DNA from 4 places in the Rhodopseudomonas palustris HaA2 genome. Region 1 is predicted to be linked to each of the others. Evidence: riboswitches for the same ligand, from Rfam matches in the RefSeq annotation. Region 1 holds a riboswitch; each other region holds the start of a gene.
The links. Region 1 has a riboswitch for cobalamin ahead of RPB_RS23565 (TonB-dependent receptor). Riboswitches for the same ligand answer to the same signal wherever they lie in the genome.
Positions count from the first base shown of each region.

Region 2: another riboswitch for cobalamin. It lies ahead of RPB_RS24655 (hypothetical protein); the one in region 1 lies ahead of RPB_RS23565 (TonB-dependent receptor).
Region 3: another riboswitch for cobalamin. It lies ahead of RPB_RS03720 (HoxN/HupN/NixA family nickel/cobalt transporter); the one in region 1 lies ahead of RPB_RS23565 (TonB-dependent receptor).
Region 4: another riboswitch for cobalamin. It lies ahead of RPB_RS00510 (TonB-dependent receptor); the one in region 1 lies ahead of RPB_RS23565 (TonB-dependent receptor).

Region 1 is NC_007778.1:5,292,768-5,296,773, reverse strand. It holds gene RPB_RS23565 (TonB-dependent receptor) at 1-1,581, opposite strand, end outside; cobalamin riboswitch at 1,691-1,893, opposite strand; gene RPB_RS23560 (DUF938 domain-containing protein) at 2,027-2,710, shown strand; gene RPB_RS23555 (MFS transporter) at 2,828-4,006, shown strand, end outside.
Region 2 is NC_007778.1:3,633,605-3,637,610, reverse strand. It holds gene RPB_RS16025 (precorrin-2 C(20)-methyltransferase) at 1-492, opposite strand, end outside; gene RPB_RS16020 (precorrin-8X methylmutase) at 489-1,118, opposite strand; gene RPB_RS24655 (hypothetical protein) at 1,115-1,657, opposite strand; cobalamin riboswitch at 1,769-1,979, opposite strand; gene tcuB (tricarballylate utilization 4Fe-4S protein TcuB) at 2,116-3,255, opposite strand; gene tcuA (FAD-dependent tricarballylate dehydrogenase TcuA) at 3,242-4,006, opposite strand, start outside.
Region 3 is NC_007778.1:818,516-822,521, reverse strand. It holds gene RPB_RS03725 (FecCD family ABC transporter permease) at 1-448, opposite strand, end outside; gene RPB_RS03720 (HoxN/HupN/NixA family nickel/cobalt transporter) at 456-1,544, opposite strand; cobalamin riboswitch at 1,619-1,827, opposite strand; gene RPB_RS03715 (DMT family transporter) at 1,878-2,201, opposite strand; gene RPB_RS03710 (class I SAM-dependent methyltransferase) at 2,198-2,899, opposite strand; gene RPB_RS03705 (DUF3419 family protein) at 3,055-4,006, shown strand, end outside.
Region 4 is NC_007778.1:109,405-113,410, forward strand. It holds gene RPB_RS00505 (PepSY domain-containing protein) at 1-503, opposite strand, end outside; gene RPB_RS00510 (TonB-dependent receptor) at 506-2,773, opposite strand; cobalamin riboswitch at 2,880-3,077, opposite strand; gene typA (translational GTPase TypA) at 3,611-4,006, shown strand, end outside.

The DNA of each region.
Region 1 (4,006 bases):
CATCTCGAACGGCCCCGATTTGACGCGGAAGCCGGCTTCGAAATCGACCGAGGTCTGGGTCTTCAGCGCGAAGTTGCCCGGAATCGGATTGAAGAACGCGTCGTAGGACGGTCCCGACGAGACCCGCTCGTCGACATTCGGGGTGCGGAACGCGCGCGCGGCGCGGGCGAACACGCTGAACACGTCGTTGAAGCGATGGTCGAGGCCGATATGCAGCGCGTGCTGGGTTTCGGTGCTGCTCAGCGGCAGCGCCTGCGCTTCGCCGAAATAGCCCGGCGCCAGCGGGTTCAGCCGATCGCTGGCCTCGACTTTGACGCTCTGCAGCCGGCCGCCATAGGACAGGTCGGTGGTCGGCAGGATGCCGACGGTCTGCTGCCAATAGCCGGCCAGCGTCTTCTGCGACAGGTTGTAGACGTGCACCGGCGGCGTGCTGCGATACTGGCCGCGGTCGGAATCATAGGTCGCGTCGTAATAGTCGAGACCGGTCAGGATTTTCGACGGCAGGCCGAACATCGCATGGGTGATGCTCAGCCGCGGCGTGATCGACCAGGTCTGCAGATGTGCGTCGAACCAGCTCGCGCTGAAGCTCGACAGCGGCACATTGCCGAAATAGCCGGCCTGCTGCCGCTTGTCGCGGACGCCGCCGTCGACGATCAATTCGGCGCCGTCCCACAGCGATTTGGTGAAGCCGGCGGTGATGTTGGCGCCCTGCTTGTCGCCGAAATCGAACGGCGTGTTGGTGCCGCGGCGATCGGTCTGGAGCTGGTTGACGCCGATCGAGGGATCCACGATCCGGGAACCGGGCAGGCCGAGATGCTGATTGTCGCCGGAGACGTTGACGAAGGCGCTGAGATCCGGCGTGGCATAGCGCAGCTCGCCGATCGCGTTGTTCTGTTCCAGCGCGTTGTTGGCGCGATAGCCGTTGGAGCGCACGCCGTTGGCGAACACCGAGGTCGACCACGGCCCGGAATTGTACGCCGCGGAAATCGATGCCAGCCGCTGGTTGAACGAGCCGAAGCCGCCTTCGGCCCGGAACGTCGCGGGCGGTCCGCCGGCGCCGGTCTTGGTGACGATATTGATGACGCCGCCGACCGCATTGTCGCCGTACAGCACCGCGCCGCTGCTGCCGCGGGTGATCTCGATGCGCTCGATCGATTGCAGCGGGATGCTCGACAGGTCGACGCCCTGCAGATCGAGGTCGTTGAGGCGGCGGCCGTTGACCAGGAACAGTGTGTTCGAGGTCGCGGTGGCGCCGAAGCCGCGCAGATCGATCGACGAGCCGGTGCCGTTGACGCCGCCATACAGCGTCCTGGTCTGCACGCCGGGCGTCTGCGCGATGATCTCCTGCACGGTCTGCGCCGGCGAATGCGCGATGTCGTCGGCGGTGATCACCGTGCTCGAAGTGCCGACGATGCCCTCGTAGCTGCGGGTCGCGGTGACGTTGATGGCGGGCAGCGTATTGTCCTGCGCCGACGCCGGCGCGACGCTCGCGAACAGACTGGACGCCAGAATGGTGGATGTCAGCAGCGCGCGGCAGCGCGCGGAATGATGCCGGCAATCGGCATCGGAACGAGACGGCATGGATGAACCTCGGTCGACGTTTGTGGCACGTCACAGCGAACGAGGTTTCATCGACATGCCTGCGCATCCGATGAAGCCAATGCCTGCAATTCCCGACCGGCACTCTCGCGTGTGACCACGGATGACGGCAGGTCTCCTGGCTCGCGGGGTTACCTTCCGTCGCCTTCCCAGGACCGAGTTTCCCAGTGGCATTCCGACGAAAGTCGAACCGCTTACAGTTGCGGGAACAGCTGCGGAGTTGGGTTTCCGAAGGCACCCGCACCGCATTCCCTTTTGATCCTCCGGAGAGGAACCGTCGCCTACAACTAAAAGTGTCAGAATGCGCAAAGTCAATTCGCCCTTGGCGGCGTTGCGGGCCGGCTTGGTTTGTCGCCGCCGCTTTGTTTCGCTATGTGGCTTGGAAGTGACAACGCGGCTTGCGTCAGATCAACGAGGAGCGGGGCGGATGGCTGACTATGTGGTCGAGTTCGGCAAGGACGGTCGGCCGGTCGAGCCCGACGGCCGGCTCGACGCCGCCGCCTTTCATCGCAACCAGCAGGCGATCTGCGAGGTGCTGGGCCGGCTGCTGCACGGAACAACGGGCGACGTGCTCGAGGCCGGCAGCGGCACCGGCCAGCACGTCATCGCATTCGCCCGCGCGCATCCCGGGATCGTCTGGTGGCCGAGCGATTGTCATCCGCAGCATCTGATCAGCATTGCCGCCTGGCGCGCTTACGCGGGGCTCGACAATGTGCGGCCGCCGCTGCGGATCGATCTGTCCGATCCGGCCTGGTGCGCGGAGATGACCGACGGGCGCGGTCCGGGGCCGCTGGCGGCGGTGTTTTGCGCGAATGTCGTGCACATCGCGCCGTGGCCGGTCGCGGAGGGGCTGTTCGCCGGCGCCGCGCGCACGCTGCGGCCGGACGGGCGCTTGATCCTGTATGGGCCGTTCAAGCGCGACGGCCACCATACCGCGATCAGCAATGCGGTGTTCGACACCAGCCTGCGCGCTGCCAATGCCGAATGGGGCGTGCGCGACGTCGACGAATTGCAGCAGCTCGCGGCAGGGGGCGGCCTGTCTCTGGCCGAAATCGTCGAGATGCCGGCCAACAATCTCATCCTGTGCTTCTCCCGAAGCGGCGAAACCTGAATGCTTCGCATAGGTTAGGTCCGGCCGCGGCAGTTGATCGCGGGCCGCTGCGGCCTATGATGCGGCGCGATCCTGCGGCCCGGCCGCACACGAACCGGGTGAAGGGCGAAACGACCAATGGTTGACGCGACCGCGATCGATGGATTCGCTGACGATGCGCGCGCACGCTCGAACGTGATGCGGCTGGCGGCGGCGCAGGCGCTGACCGGCGCCAATGCGGCGGTGATCTTCGCCACCGGCTCGATCATCGGCGCGCAGCTCGCGCCCAGCGTGGCGCTCGCGACCGTGCCGATCTCGATGTATGTGGTCGGCCTCGCCGCCGGCACGCTGCCGACCGGCGCGATCGCGCGGCGCTATGGCCGCCGCGTCTCCTTCATGATCGGCGCCGGCTGCGGCGCGTTCACCGGCCTGCTCGGCGCGCTGGCGATCCTGTACGGCTCGTTCGAGCTGTTCTGCGTGGCCACCTTTCTCGGCGGGCTGTACGGCGCGGTGTCGCAATCCTATCGCTTCGCCGCCGCCGACGGCGCCAGCGTCGCGTATCGCCCCAAGGCGGTATCCTGGGTGATGGCCGGCGGCGTGTTCGCCGGCGTGCTCGGTCCGCAGCTGGTGCAGTGGACCATGGACATTTGGCAGCCTTATCTGTTCGCCTTCAGCTATCTGGTGCAAGCCGCGGTCGCGCTGGTCGCGATGGCGGTGCTGTGGAGCGTCGACGCGCCGAAGCCGCAGCCCGCCGATTTCGCCGGCGGCCGGCCGCTGCTCGAAATCGTGCGGCAGCCGCGCTTCATCGCCGCGGCGATGTGCGGCGCGATCGCCTATCCGATGATGAATCTGGTGATGACGTCGGCGCCGCTCGCGATGCAGATGTGCGGGCTGCCGATCAGCGATTCCAATTTCGGCCTGCAATGGCACATCGTCGCGATGTATGCGCCGAGCTTCTTCACCGGCTCGCTGATCGCGAAATTCGGCGCGCCGCGCGTGGTCGCGCTCGGGCTGGCGCTGGAAGCTGCAGGCGCGTCGATCGGCCTGATGGGGATCACCGCCCCGCATTTCTGGGCGACGCTGTTCGTGATCGGGGTAGGCTGGAATTTCGCCTTCGTCGGCGCTTCGGCGCTGGTGCTGGAGACCCACCAGCCGAGCGAAAAGAACAAGGTGCAGGCGTTCAACGATTTCGTGGTGTTCGGCATGATGGCGCTGGGCTCGTTCGGGTCCGGGCAATTGCTGGCGAATTACGGCTGGGCGACCGTCAACCTGACGGTGTTTCCGCCGGTTCTGCTCGGCCTCGTCGTGCTCGCGATC
Region 2 (4,006 bases), 1.7 Mb from region 1:
ATTCAGTGTCGCGGGCACGACGCACAGCACGTCGTCGCCATAGGTGATTGGCGTCCCGCTCGCCGTCCAGCACGCCGCCATGCCGGAGATGCCGGGCACCACGACCACCGGCACATCGCCGAGCAGCCGATGATAGAGGTGCATGAACGAGCCGTAGAGAAACGGATCGCCTTCGCACAGCACGACCACGTCGCGGCCTTGCGCGACATGCGCCGACAGCCGCGCGACGCAGTCCTCGTAGAAGCTGCGCAGCGTCGAAGCGTAAGCGGGATCGTCGAGCGGGATTTCGGTGGTCACCGGATAGTCGAGCGGCTCCTCGACGACGCCGTCGGCGAGCAGGCCTTCGACGATGGTGCGGGCGTGGCCGGCGCGCCCGGCCTTCCTGAAGTAAGCGACGACCTTGGCGGCGCCGACCAGCCGTGCAGCACGGACGCTCATCAGGTCCGGATCGCCGGGGCCCACGCCGACGCCATAGACGGTCGGGCGGGTCATTCGACTTCGCTCGCCAGCGCGTTGATCGCCGCCGCCGTCATCGCGCTGCCGCCGCGACGGCCGCGGACGATGACGCAGGGTGCGGGGGCCGCCTCGAGCAACGCCTCTTTGGATTCCGCCGCGCCGACGAAACCGACCGGGATGCCGACGATCGCAGCGGGGCGCGGTGCGCCGGGTTCGCCGAGGATTTCCAGCAGCCGGAACAGTGCGGTCGGCGCATTGCCGATCGCCACCACGGCGCCGTCGAGCCGCTCGCGCCACAATTCGAGCGCCGCGGCGGAGCGCGTGGTGCCGAGCTGCGCGGCGAGGGCCGGGACGCGCGGATCGCCGAGCGTACAGATCACCTCGTTGTCGGCCGGCAGTCGCTTGCGGGTGACGCCGTTGGCGACCATCTGCGCGTCGCACAGGATCGGCGCGCCCGCCTGCAGGGCCGCGCGGCCCGCCGCGACGAAACCGGAGGTGAAGACGATGTCGGCCGCAACCTCGACCATGCCGCTGGCGTGAATGATCCGCACCGCGACGATCTCCTCGTCGCGGTCGAAGCGATCGAGCTGCGCCTCGGCGCGGATGATCGCGAAGGACTGCCGATAGATCGCGTCGCCATTGGTTTCGTAGGTGTAGCTCATCGCACCGCCTCGCGGATCGGCTCGGCGGTCGGCTGTGCCGGCTGGTCGAGCCAGGGCGCGATGGTGAGGCCGGCGGCGAGCGACAATTGCGTCAGCACCGCGCGCGCGGCGGCGTCGTCACGGCCTCGGCAGAGCGTGGCCAGCCGGCGCAGCGTCGACCGCGGCAGATTGGAGAGTCCGGCGAGCCGCGGATCGACGTCGTCGGTCTCCGCGACGATGGCGAGGGCGATCCGCTGCTCGCGCGCGAGCGCCGCCAGGGTTTCGACGCCGTCGCGCCAATCGTCGAGGCCGTGCGGCAGCTGGATCATCACGCCGCGCGCCGACGCCACAGCCGTGCGCAACGACTGATCGAGCGACAGCCGGGCGGCGTTGGCGAGGTGCAGTTGCGGCAGCTTGCAGCCGGCATGGTGCCAGACGCGCGCGTAGCGGGCGAGGGCCGCGTCCGAGAACGACAGCACGATGAGTTCGGCGGGCAAAGGCGGGGCTTCGGACGCATCGAGGGCGTCGGGCCCATCGGAGCGAACAATCGAGAGCGGCATCGTGCCCAATCCGTCGGTTGACCATCGCGCATGGCGATGATGCGAAACCGGCGAACGGACCTGCACTCCGAACGGCCGAACTTCACCCCGGATCATCCCGCCCGGAATGGCGTCAATCAGCAGGCGACGGCAGGTCTCCTGGCTCACGGGTCACGGCCAACGCAGCCTTCCCAGGCGTCTGCCCAGTGGCGTGTTGCGATGGCTCGCCGTTCACAGTTGCGGGAGCAGCTTCGGCACCGCCATCATCCGCGTCTGGATGATGACTTCCGATATTCCCTCTTCGTCCCGTCCGCAGACAGGAACCGTCGGCAGCGCGATGTTTGGTCCGAAAACACAGACGTGTCAATCGAGCTTGCGTCGCGCAGAAGCCCGCCGGGATGCCATAAAATCAGCGCGCGCTTGCGTTGGATCAAGACGGCTTCGCCCCGTTGCGGCAGCGCCGTCCCGTTGCGATCGCGTCAGCCGCGATCGGGTTTGCGCCTCGCGACCGCCGCGGCCTTCTCGGCGGCGGCGCGCAGCAGGGCGGCGGCCCGGAACGGGGCGTGGACGGCCTTCGAGAATGGCAGCACGAGGAACAGCCCGAACACCAGCCCGAGATGGCCGGCCAGCAGCAGCCCCATTGCCGGCGTGTCGCGAAGCGCCAGCACGGCGAGCCCGCTGAGGGTGACGAGCCCGAGCAGCACCAGGAAGGCGACGTTGAGTGCGACTTCGGTGCGGTCGGCGGGCTCGGAATCGGCGCGATATTCGATCCACAGCAGCCCGCCGATTCCCGCCAGCATCACGACGCCGCCGACGAGGCCGAGCAGCACCGGCAGGCTGGTGAGCGGATAGGGCGCGGCGACGCCGAAGCCGTGATGATAGATCGCCGCGGTGACGGTCGACAGCAAGGTGCCGGCGAAGCCCGCGACCATCACATGGTGAAACAGCCGGCGGCGCTGCGAGGTGCGCTCGCCGATGTCGTTGCAGCCCGGCCCGCCGCCGCCGAGATGGCGCAGCGTGACGATGTCGCGCAACGCCGGCGCCAGCGCGCGGAGCAGCGCGCCGCGCGGCACGTCGGGTGCGATCGCGCGCCAGAACCGCAGCGTCGCCAGCGCGATGCAGCCGACCGCCCACAGCAGCGACGCGCCGGCGGCGCCGGCCATGACCGACCATGGCAGCACGCGATAGAACGCGCCCTCGCTGTCGTCGGCGCCGAACAGCGCCGCGGGCGGCCGCGACATCAGCACCAGAGCGAGGGTGGCGAGCATGATGAGGCTCACGATCGCGACGATGCCGGCGACCGGCGCGCGGAAGGCGCGGCGGAATGCGGCCGGCCACAGATAGTCCGCATAGGATCGCCGCCGCACCGCGGCCAGCGTGGCGGGCAGATTGACCGCGAACGGATGCGGCGGCGTGTACTGGCACGCGTACCAGCAGCCGCGGCAATTGTGGCAGAGATTGGCGAGATAGTTGAGGTCGCTGAGATCGAATCGATGCTTGCCGTCGATCGCCGGAAACACCGGGCACAGCCCGTCGCAATACATGCAGGCGGTGCAGATCCGCAGCACGCGCTCGGCCTCCGCAGTCAGTTCATCGGTCGGCATCTCACCCGAGAACATGACGCGCCGCCTCCTCTCCAGCGAGCCGCCCGAATACGGCCGCGAGGGTGAGGCCGAGGCCCGCCAGATAGCCGTGCCCGATCACATTGGCCGCCATGATCATGCCGGCCGCAAACAGGCTGTCGTTGCGGCGGTCGTCGGCCCAGACGATCCGCATGTGGTCGTCGACTGCGACTCCGTAGTGCATGAAGGTGACGCCGGGGCGCATCGGATAGGCGGCGAACGGCGCGGCCGCGATCGGCGGCGCGCCGGCGGGCCGCGCGGCGTTGAAGGCGTCGACGCTTTGCGCGAGCGTCGCCGGATCGAGCCCGAGCGCTTCGGCGAGGTCGGCGATGGTCGCGCCGCTGATCGGCGGAAACGCCTGCGGCGCCGCCCGCTGCAATCCGTCGGCGTCGAGAACCAGATAGGCCGTCTGAGCGTCGCAGGCGGCGATCCGCGGCCCCCAGCGGGCATAATGCGTCGGCTCGGCGCCGGCGCCGGCGGCGTCGATCCGCGTCGCCGAACCATCGACCACCATTCCGTAGGGGATCGCGGTGATCCGGGTGACGATGCCGCCGTCGAACCGCGGCCCGCGCGCGTCCACCGCCACGATATGGCCAACGCGCGGATCGCCGACGCTGCGTGCGCCGCTGGCGATCAGATCGGCCAGCATCCGCCCGTCGGCATAGGGCGTGCCGCGGACCATGAAGCGATCGGCGCTGGCGCCGTAATGCGATCGCAGCCACGCCGGATCGGCGCCGGCGCCGCCGGC
Region 3 (4,006 bases), 860 kb from region 1:
GCAGCAGGCTGGCGCTGCGGCCGGCGACCGTGAGCAGCACGAACACCGAGACGAACGCCATGGTGATGCCGGCGACCGGCAACGCATAGGAGCGGACATCGGCCCAGCCCAGCGCAATGATCAGCACGGCGCCGAACGCCGCCGATTGCGGCGCGCCGAACAGCGACGGCGACGCCAGCGGATTGCGCAGCAGGCCCTGCAGCGCCGCGCCGGACAGGCCGAGAATGCCGCCGATCGCCAGCGCCAGGATGGCGCGCGGGAGGCGAATCTGCTGCACGATGATCTGCTGCACCTCGCCGCCACGGCCGATCAGCGCATCGATCACGGCGAGCGGCGACAGCTTCACCGGGCCGACGCCGAGCGAGCCGAGCGCGAGCAGGCCGACCACGATCATGAGCGCGGCCGTGACCGCCGCCGCGCGTGACGCGGGATTTGGACGCATCGTCATATGGCGGTCATTTCTGCACGACGGGCGCGCGTTCGTCGAGCCGGTGATAGCCATTGGCGCGGTAGATGATGGTCGAGACGATCCAGCTCGCGACGAACAGGCCGACGATGCCGTAGCCGAGCACGCCGAGATTCTCGTTGAGCTCGGAGATCCACTCCCAGAACGCGCCTTCGAGATGCAGCCGCCCGCCCAGCAGCCCGAGCGTCTCGATGCCGCCGATCACGATCGCGACCAGCACCGAGACCGAGGTGATGGTCATGTTGTAGTACAGCTTGCGCACCGGGTTGCGATACGCCCAGCCATAGGCGCCGAGCATCAGCACGCCGTCGAGCGTGTCGACCAGCGTCATGCCGGCGGCGAACAGCGCCGGAAACACCAGGATCGACCAGTGCGAGATCGACCCCGAGGCGTTGGCGGCGAGGCCGAACAGGCTGATCTCGCTGGCGGTCTCGAAGCCGAGCGCGAACAACAGCCCGATCGGATACAGATGCCAGCTCTTGGACACGAAGCGGAACAGCGGCCGGAACAGCCGCGCCAGCCAGCCGCGCTGCTGCAGCAGCGCGTCGATGTCGGCGTCGTGAACCACTTCGCCGGCACGAACTTTCTTGAACGCGCGATAGACACCGCTCAGCACCACCAGATTCGCGATCGCGATCGCGAACAGGAACAGCGCGGAGGCCGAGGTGCCGATCACGCCGCCGATCTCGCGATAGCCGGAGAACCGCTCGGTCAGCGAATTGGCCGCCAGCGCGATCGCCAGCGACGCCACCAGCACCACGGTGGAATGGCCGAGCGCGAAGAAGAAGCCGACCGCGACCGGCCGCTTGCCCTCCTGCATCAGCTTGCGGGTGACGTTGTCGATCGCCGCGATGTGATCGGCGTCGAGCGCGTGGCGCAGGCCGAGGCTGTAGGCGAGGACCGCGGTGCCGATCAGCACCGGCTGCCCGGCGAAGGCGGTCAGCGCCCAGGCCCAGGCGGCGATGTTGGCGATCACCAGCCCGCCGAGCAGGGCGACGAGCCGAAATCGAAATCCATCGGAAGCGGGCGAAACGGCGGTGGTGGGAGGAGGAATATCGCGGGCAATGGTCTCGGACATCGGGGTCCCCGAACGGTGAGCAGTTTCCTGTCACCCATGCGGCGGACCGCCCCAGCCGCGCGCACCGCACGCTGGAAGATGACGTGGCTCAGGCCGGTCTCCTGGCTCGCGGGTCGTCGCAATCCCTCGCCTTCCCGCGCCCGATCGGCGCAGTGGCATGATGAAGGATCGCTCGCCGCCTACAGTTGCGGGCGCAGCGCCGGCTTGGGGCACCGCCTGAGGCGCCCGGACCGGCTTCCCTGTGCCGGGAGACTCCCGGCACACCTGAACGGTTCGATAGGAGGGCGACGCACCTGCTTTGTCAATCGCCGCCTTGGTCGGGAGCGGTGCGCTTTACGCCGGCGTGCTGAGCTTGAGCCCGATCATGCCGGCAACGATCATCGTCAGGCACAGCATACGAACCGCGGTCGCCGGCTCGCCATACACGGCCATGCCGACCACGATGCTGCCGGCGGCGCCGATCCCGGTCCACACCGCATAGGCGGTGCCGAACGGCAGCGACTTCAGGGCAATGCTCATCAGGCCGAAGCTCGCGAGGATCGCCACCAGCGTGCCGAGCGCCGGCCAGAATCTGGTGAAGCCGTCGGAGTGCTTCAGGCCCACCGCCCAGACGATCTCCATGAGGCCCGCGGCAAGCAGCGCGAGCCATCCGCTCATGGCGAGCGGCGCCGCGACGGCAGCGTCAGCACAGCGGCCTGCGCGTAGCCGCGATAGGGCCGGTCGAATGTCAGCCCGGCGCCGATGCGCGCCGCGATCTGCATCAGCGTCGCTTCGAGCTCGTCGCGCGGGGTGACGTCGAACAGCGCCAGCCAACGGCGCAGCGCGCGGCGAACGAAGACCGGCAGACCGCTCTGGTCGCCGAAATCCACGATGTGCAATTGCCCGCCCGGCTTCAGGCTGGCGATCGCCCGCTCGATCACCGCGGTCCAGTCCGGGATCATCGACAGGCTGTAGGAGATCATCACCCGGTCGAACCCGATCGGCTGGCCGAACACCGCCTGCGCGGTGAAGTTGGTCGCGTCGCCATGGGCGACCTTCGCCGAACCGCTCAGCCCGGCGCGCTCGATCCCGCTGATCGCCGAGGTCAGCATCTCGGTCGACACGTCGAATCCATAGAAGCGCGCATTCGGGTACCGGGTCGCAGCCTCGATCAGATTGCGGCCGGTGCCGCAGCCGATTTCCAGCACGTTGTCGCCGGCGGCGGGGGCCAGTGCGGCGATCAGTTCGTCACGACCAAGAAGATAGTACCGGCGCGTGGCATCATAGATGTGCCGCTGATAGCGATACATCCGGTTCATGCGCGAGGTCGCGTCGACCGGCCAGGCCGACCGCGCAGCGACGTCGGAGTTGATCATGGTCACGGAGAGCGCCCTCGATCTGGAATCATCCGCCATTCATCGTCGTTTGCGACGACACGACGATGACAGCGACCGCTCCGTTCCGCGCGCCACTGTCGCAAAACTGCAGTGCACCGCGGCTATTCTCGAACGATTGCCGATTCGAGGGTGGTATGAATACGCAGCAGCTCATCGCGGATGCGGTCCGCAACAGCAAGGATCGTAGTGAGTCGACGATCTGGGATCGTCTGTTTTCGATCTGGTTCCGTCGTCTGGTCTATACCCAGATCTGGGAGGACCCCGAGGCGGATCTCGCTGCGCTGCAACTGCCGATCGGCTCGACCATCGTCACGATCTCGTCGGGCGGCTGCAACGCGCTGTCCTATCTCACCGCGAAGCCCGCCCAGGTGTTTGCGGTCGATCTCAACGAGGCGCATCTGGCGCTGCTGAAGCTGAAGCTCGCCGGACTGCGGGCGCTGCCGGACTACGAGCAGTTCTGGCGCTTCTTCGGCGAAGGCACTGCCGACGACAATTCCGATCTGTATCGGCAACGGCTGCGGCCGCAGCTCGACGGCGACGCGCGCAGCTATTGGGACGAGCGCGACTTCCGCGGCCGCGCGCGCTATCGCTACTTCACCGACGGCTTCTACCGTCACGGCGCACTCGGCAGCTTCATCGGCTTCGCGCATCTGCTGGCGAAGTTCGCCAAGATCGACCTGTCGGCCCTGCTCGAGGCGGCGCCGGAGTCGCCGGAGCGCCAGGCGGCGCTGCAACAACTCGACCGACTGTTCCACTCGCGCTTCGCCAAGCTATTGACGCGGACGCCCGCCCTGCTGTTCAGCCTCGGTATTCCGCCGCAGCAGCGCGAACTGCTCGGCGGCGACCAGCCGCTCAACGAGGTGCTGCATCAGCGGCTGCTGCGGCTGATCAACGTCTATCCGAACGAAACGAATTACTTCGCCTGGCAGGCGCTGAGCCGGCGCTATCCGGGCCCCGGCGACACCTGCCTGCCGCTGTATCTGCAGCGGAGCCGCTACGCGCAGATGCGCTCGGGCGCCGGCCTGATCATTCCGGTGCACCAGAACCTGCGCGTGTTCCTGGAAAATCTGCCCGCCCGGCAGATCG
Region 4 (4,006 bases), 150 kb from region 1:
GTGCCGGCATCGTCGCCGAGCCCGATCAGAAACAGCGGCCGCAACGGATCGAACCGCGCGGTGACGCTCCATTGGTCGCGATCGACGATGTCGAGCAGCGCCGGCGCCACAGCGGCGGGATGATGCCGCGCCACCGCCAGCGCCTGTTCGGGCGATATGTCGCCGAGCGCCCGGCCGTCGACGGCGGAGATCGCCTGCCGCCGTCTGTTCGTGCCGGCGAGTCGGTACACCGGCTCGCCGTCCTGCATCGCAAGACGGAGTTCACGCGGATAGGTCGTCAGCCCGGCCGCCGCCATCGCCTGATCGGGGGCGAGCCGGATTTCGCTGAAGGCGAGATCCGGCAGCGCTGCCCGGCGCTCCTTAGCGTCGAATTGCGGGAACGCCACATACATCATCACCACGCCGGAGATGAACCAGATCGCGAACAACAGACAGCACGCGATCCCGAGCCAGCGGTGGCCGAGATACAGCCACCGCTTCAGCCGCCTGGTGATGCGGCGCATCGTCAGAACTTGACGTTGTAAGACAGCTCCGCGGTGCGGGGCCGCCCCAGCAGCCATTGGTTGTCGACATAGCTCGACGTCGCATAGACCTTGTCGAAGATGTTGTAGAGCCGCAGCGATAGCGTCGAGGCGGCGTCCGGCTTCCACTGCAGACCGGCATTGACAAGCGTGTAGCCCGGCATCTCCAGCGTGTTGGCGGCGTCGGCAAAGCGCTTGCCGACCACCTGCACGCCGGCATTGGCGGACCAGCCGGCCGCAAACGCCCAGGTCAGCCACGCGTTCGAGACGTTGAGCGGCACGTTGATCGGCACGTTGCCGGCGAAGTTCACGCCCACGTCATTAACTGACTGCACGAAGTCGTCGTATTTCGCCTGCAGGAAGGTGGTGTTGGCGTCGACCCGCCAACCGTGGTCGAGCGCCAAGCCAACCGACGCTTCGATACCGCGTGACGATTGCTGCCCGACTTGGACGACCTGATCTGGATCTTCCGAAGAGCGCGCAAGCAGGTTGTTCTTGACGATGTGGTAGCCCGCCAGGGTCCACTCGCCACGCCCGCCCCAGAACGATTGCTTGACGCCGATCTCGACCTGCTTGCCGGTCGCCAGTTCGAACTTCGCATTGGCGTTGCTCGCCGTCACCAAACCGCCGACCGGATCGACCGCGGTCGAATATTGGCCGTAGAAGGCGAGGTCCTGGATCGGCGTGTACACCGCCCCGGCCCGCCACGTCGTCGAAGAATACGATCGGGTGTAATTGTTAGCCGGGTTTCGCAGATCGGTCCGCTCCACGGTCGGCTGGTCCTGCCGGATGCCGCCGATCAGCGCCAATTGCTCGGTGAGTTGCAGACGGTTCTCGGCGAACACCGCATACTGATTGGTGACGCTGGAATAGCCCGGTCGTGTCAGATCCGGGCTCGCAAACAAGCCCGGATCGAAATTGTACGGATCGACCGACGACGTTCCGCCGTAGGGCGAATTATTGGTGTGCTTGAAGTTGATGCGGTTGACGTCGAACCCGGCGACAAAGGTGTTTTCCAGTCCGAACAGATGGCCGCGCACCGTCGCATCCATGCGGTCGCCAATCTGCTGCTGGTCGTGGAAGATCTCCAGATAAGTGCTGCGGTCGACCTGGCGGGTGGTCGGGTTGAAGGCGTATTCCTCCGCGCTCTTCCAGTGCCTGCGGCTGTTCAGATAGTACAGCGCGTTGCGGACGGTGATGCTGTCGGTCACCTGCCACTCGGACTTCAACTGCGTCCAGCTGTCCTGATAGCGGATGCTGCTGTCGCCGACGTTGTAGTTCTTGAAACGCAGCGATTCGTCGAGCCGGCCATTGACCAGCGGCGTGCCGTAATACAGCGACGGGTGGCGGTCGCCATAGGCGGTGGACAGGGTCCAGGTCAGGTGGTCGGTCTGCTTCACCTTGACGGCGGCCGAGACGGCGATGTTCGAAGTCTTGTCGCGATCGACCCAACCGTCGGACATGTTGCCGGTGGCGGTGATGCGATAGGAGACATCCTTGTTGATCGGACCACCGGAGTCGACCGCGATCCGTCGCGTCAGATTGGTGTCGAGCGACACTTCGGCCTGGTTGCGCTGCACGTCGAGCGGCTGCTTGGTGATCACGTTGATGGCGCCGCCGATCGCGCCTTCGCCGTACATCACCGAGGCGGGGCCGCGTAGCACCTCGATGCGCTCGGCCGACCAGGTGTCGAACGGGAAGGTCACGGTGCCGGCGCCGACATACAGGCGGGTGCCGTCATACAGGGTCATCACCGAACCGGTGCCGCTGAAACCGCGGGTCGAGAACACCACGCCGCCATTGCCCGGCTCCGGTGTTGCCGTGATGCCTGTGGCGTTCTGAGTGACCGCGTCGAGCACATCGCGCTGGCCGCGCTCGGCGATGGTCTGTGCGGTGATGATGTCGACGGAGGCGGGGGTCTGCAGCGGCGTCAATCCGAGGCGGCTGGCGGTCGATGCCATCGTGCCGAGATTGAAGGTCGGCACGGCTGCGACGGCGGCTGACGGCGCGGCAGCAGGCGCGGCAGGCGGGCGTGACGCGGGCGCCGAGGCCCGGCGCGTCCGCGACGAGCCGGCCGCGGACGAAGCCGCGCGCGGCTTGGACGGCCGCGCGGTCTGGCCTTCGACCACGATCGGGTCGAGGCCGCGCGGCGCGGATTGGGCGTGGCCGGCAGCGGGCCACAGCAGAGCCGTCAGGGCGACGGAGGACAGCAGGCGACGGTTGCGCCCGGAAGCAGTCGGAGAGGGAGACATCGAGGGACTCGCGGTTAACGTGGCACGTCACCGCAAGCCAAGGCCTTGCCGCAGCCGGACGGCCGCAGTTCGACACTCACCAGGACACCCCGCCCGATGCGCTCGCGTGTGACCACGAACGACGGCAGGTCTCCTGGCTCGCGGGTCCGTGCCTTTCGCCGCCTTCCCAGGCACGAGGCCCAGTGGCGTGTGGCGAAAGGCTCGCCGCTCACAGTTGCGGGGGCAGCCGCGGAATCGGATCGCGCGCGACCCTCACCGCATTCCCTATTGATCCCTTGCGGGAACCGTCGGGCGCGACCGTACTGGAGCTCTCCGAATGCTGTCAACGAACCCGCCCGTTGTTTTCCCGTCCGCTAGTCCGACCGGGCTCGGAGGTCCGCCGACCGCGTCGCGGGATGGCGGGACCCTGACTGCGAGACGAGAAGTTCCGTATACGCAACGTTATAACATTACATATACTGTCCGCAAGCCTTCCCGTCTGAGATTGGCCGGTTCGTTTCGACCGCCAAGCTTCGGACACGTGGACGGTAATACGAGACTGCTGACCGTCCGGGCCCGCCATGCGAAACGGCGCGCCGGCCTCAGTCCGCGCAACCCCCGGACGCAGCTGATGAAAACAACAAATCCCCGATCGTCATTGTTTTTTCGCGATTTTTGGTTATATTGCGTCGCAACGCGTGCAAGTGCCCGGCCCTCATTCGGCCGGGCCTGTTTTTTGGAATTGCCCCGCGCGTTTCAGGCACAGGCAGATTGCGGCGCGCCATGAAGGCGCCCTCCGTGGCTTGTCTGCGATCGCGCTGAACCGGCACCCGGCCCGCAGGACCCGACAGAGAACCCATGACCCTTCGTAACATCGCCATTATCGCACACGTCGACCACGGCAAGACCACCCTCGTCGACAAGCTGCTGCAGCAGTCCGGCACCTATCGCGACAACCAGCGCCAGGTCGAACGGGCGATGGACTCCAACGATCTCGAGCGCGAGCGCGGCATCACCATTCTGGCCAAGTGCACCTCGGTGGTGTGGGACGACACGCACATCAATATCGTCGACACCCCCGGCCACGCCGATTTCGGCGGCGAGGTCGAACGCATCCTGTCGATGGTCGACGGCGTGATCGTGCTGGTCGACGCCGCCGAAGGCCCGATGCCGCAGACCAAATTCGTGGTCGGCAAGGCGCTGAAGCTCGGCCTCAAGCCGATCGTCGCGATCAACAAGGTCGACCGCTCCGAC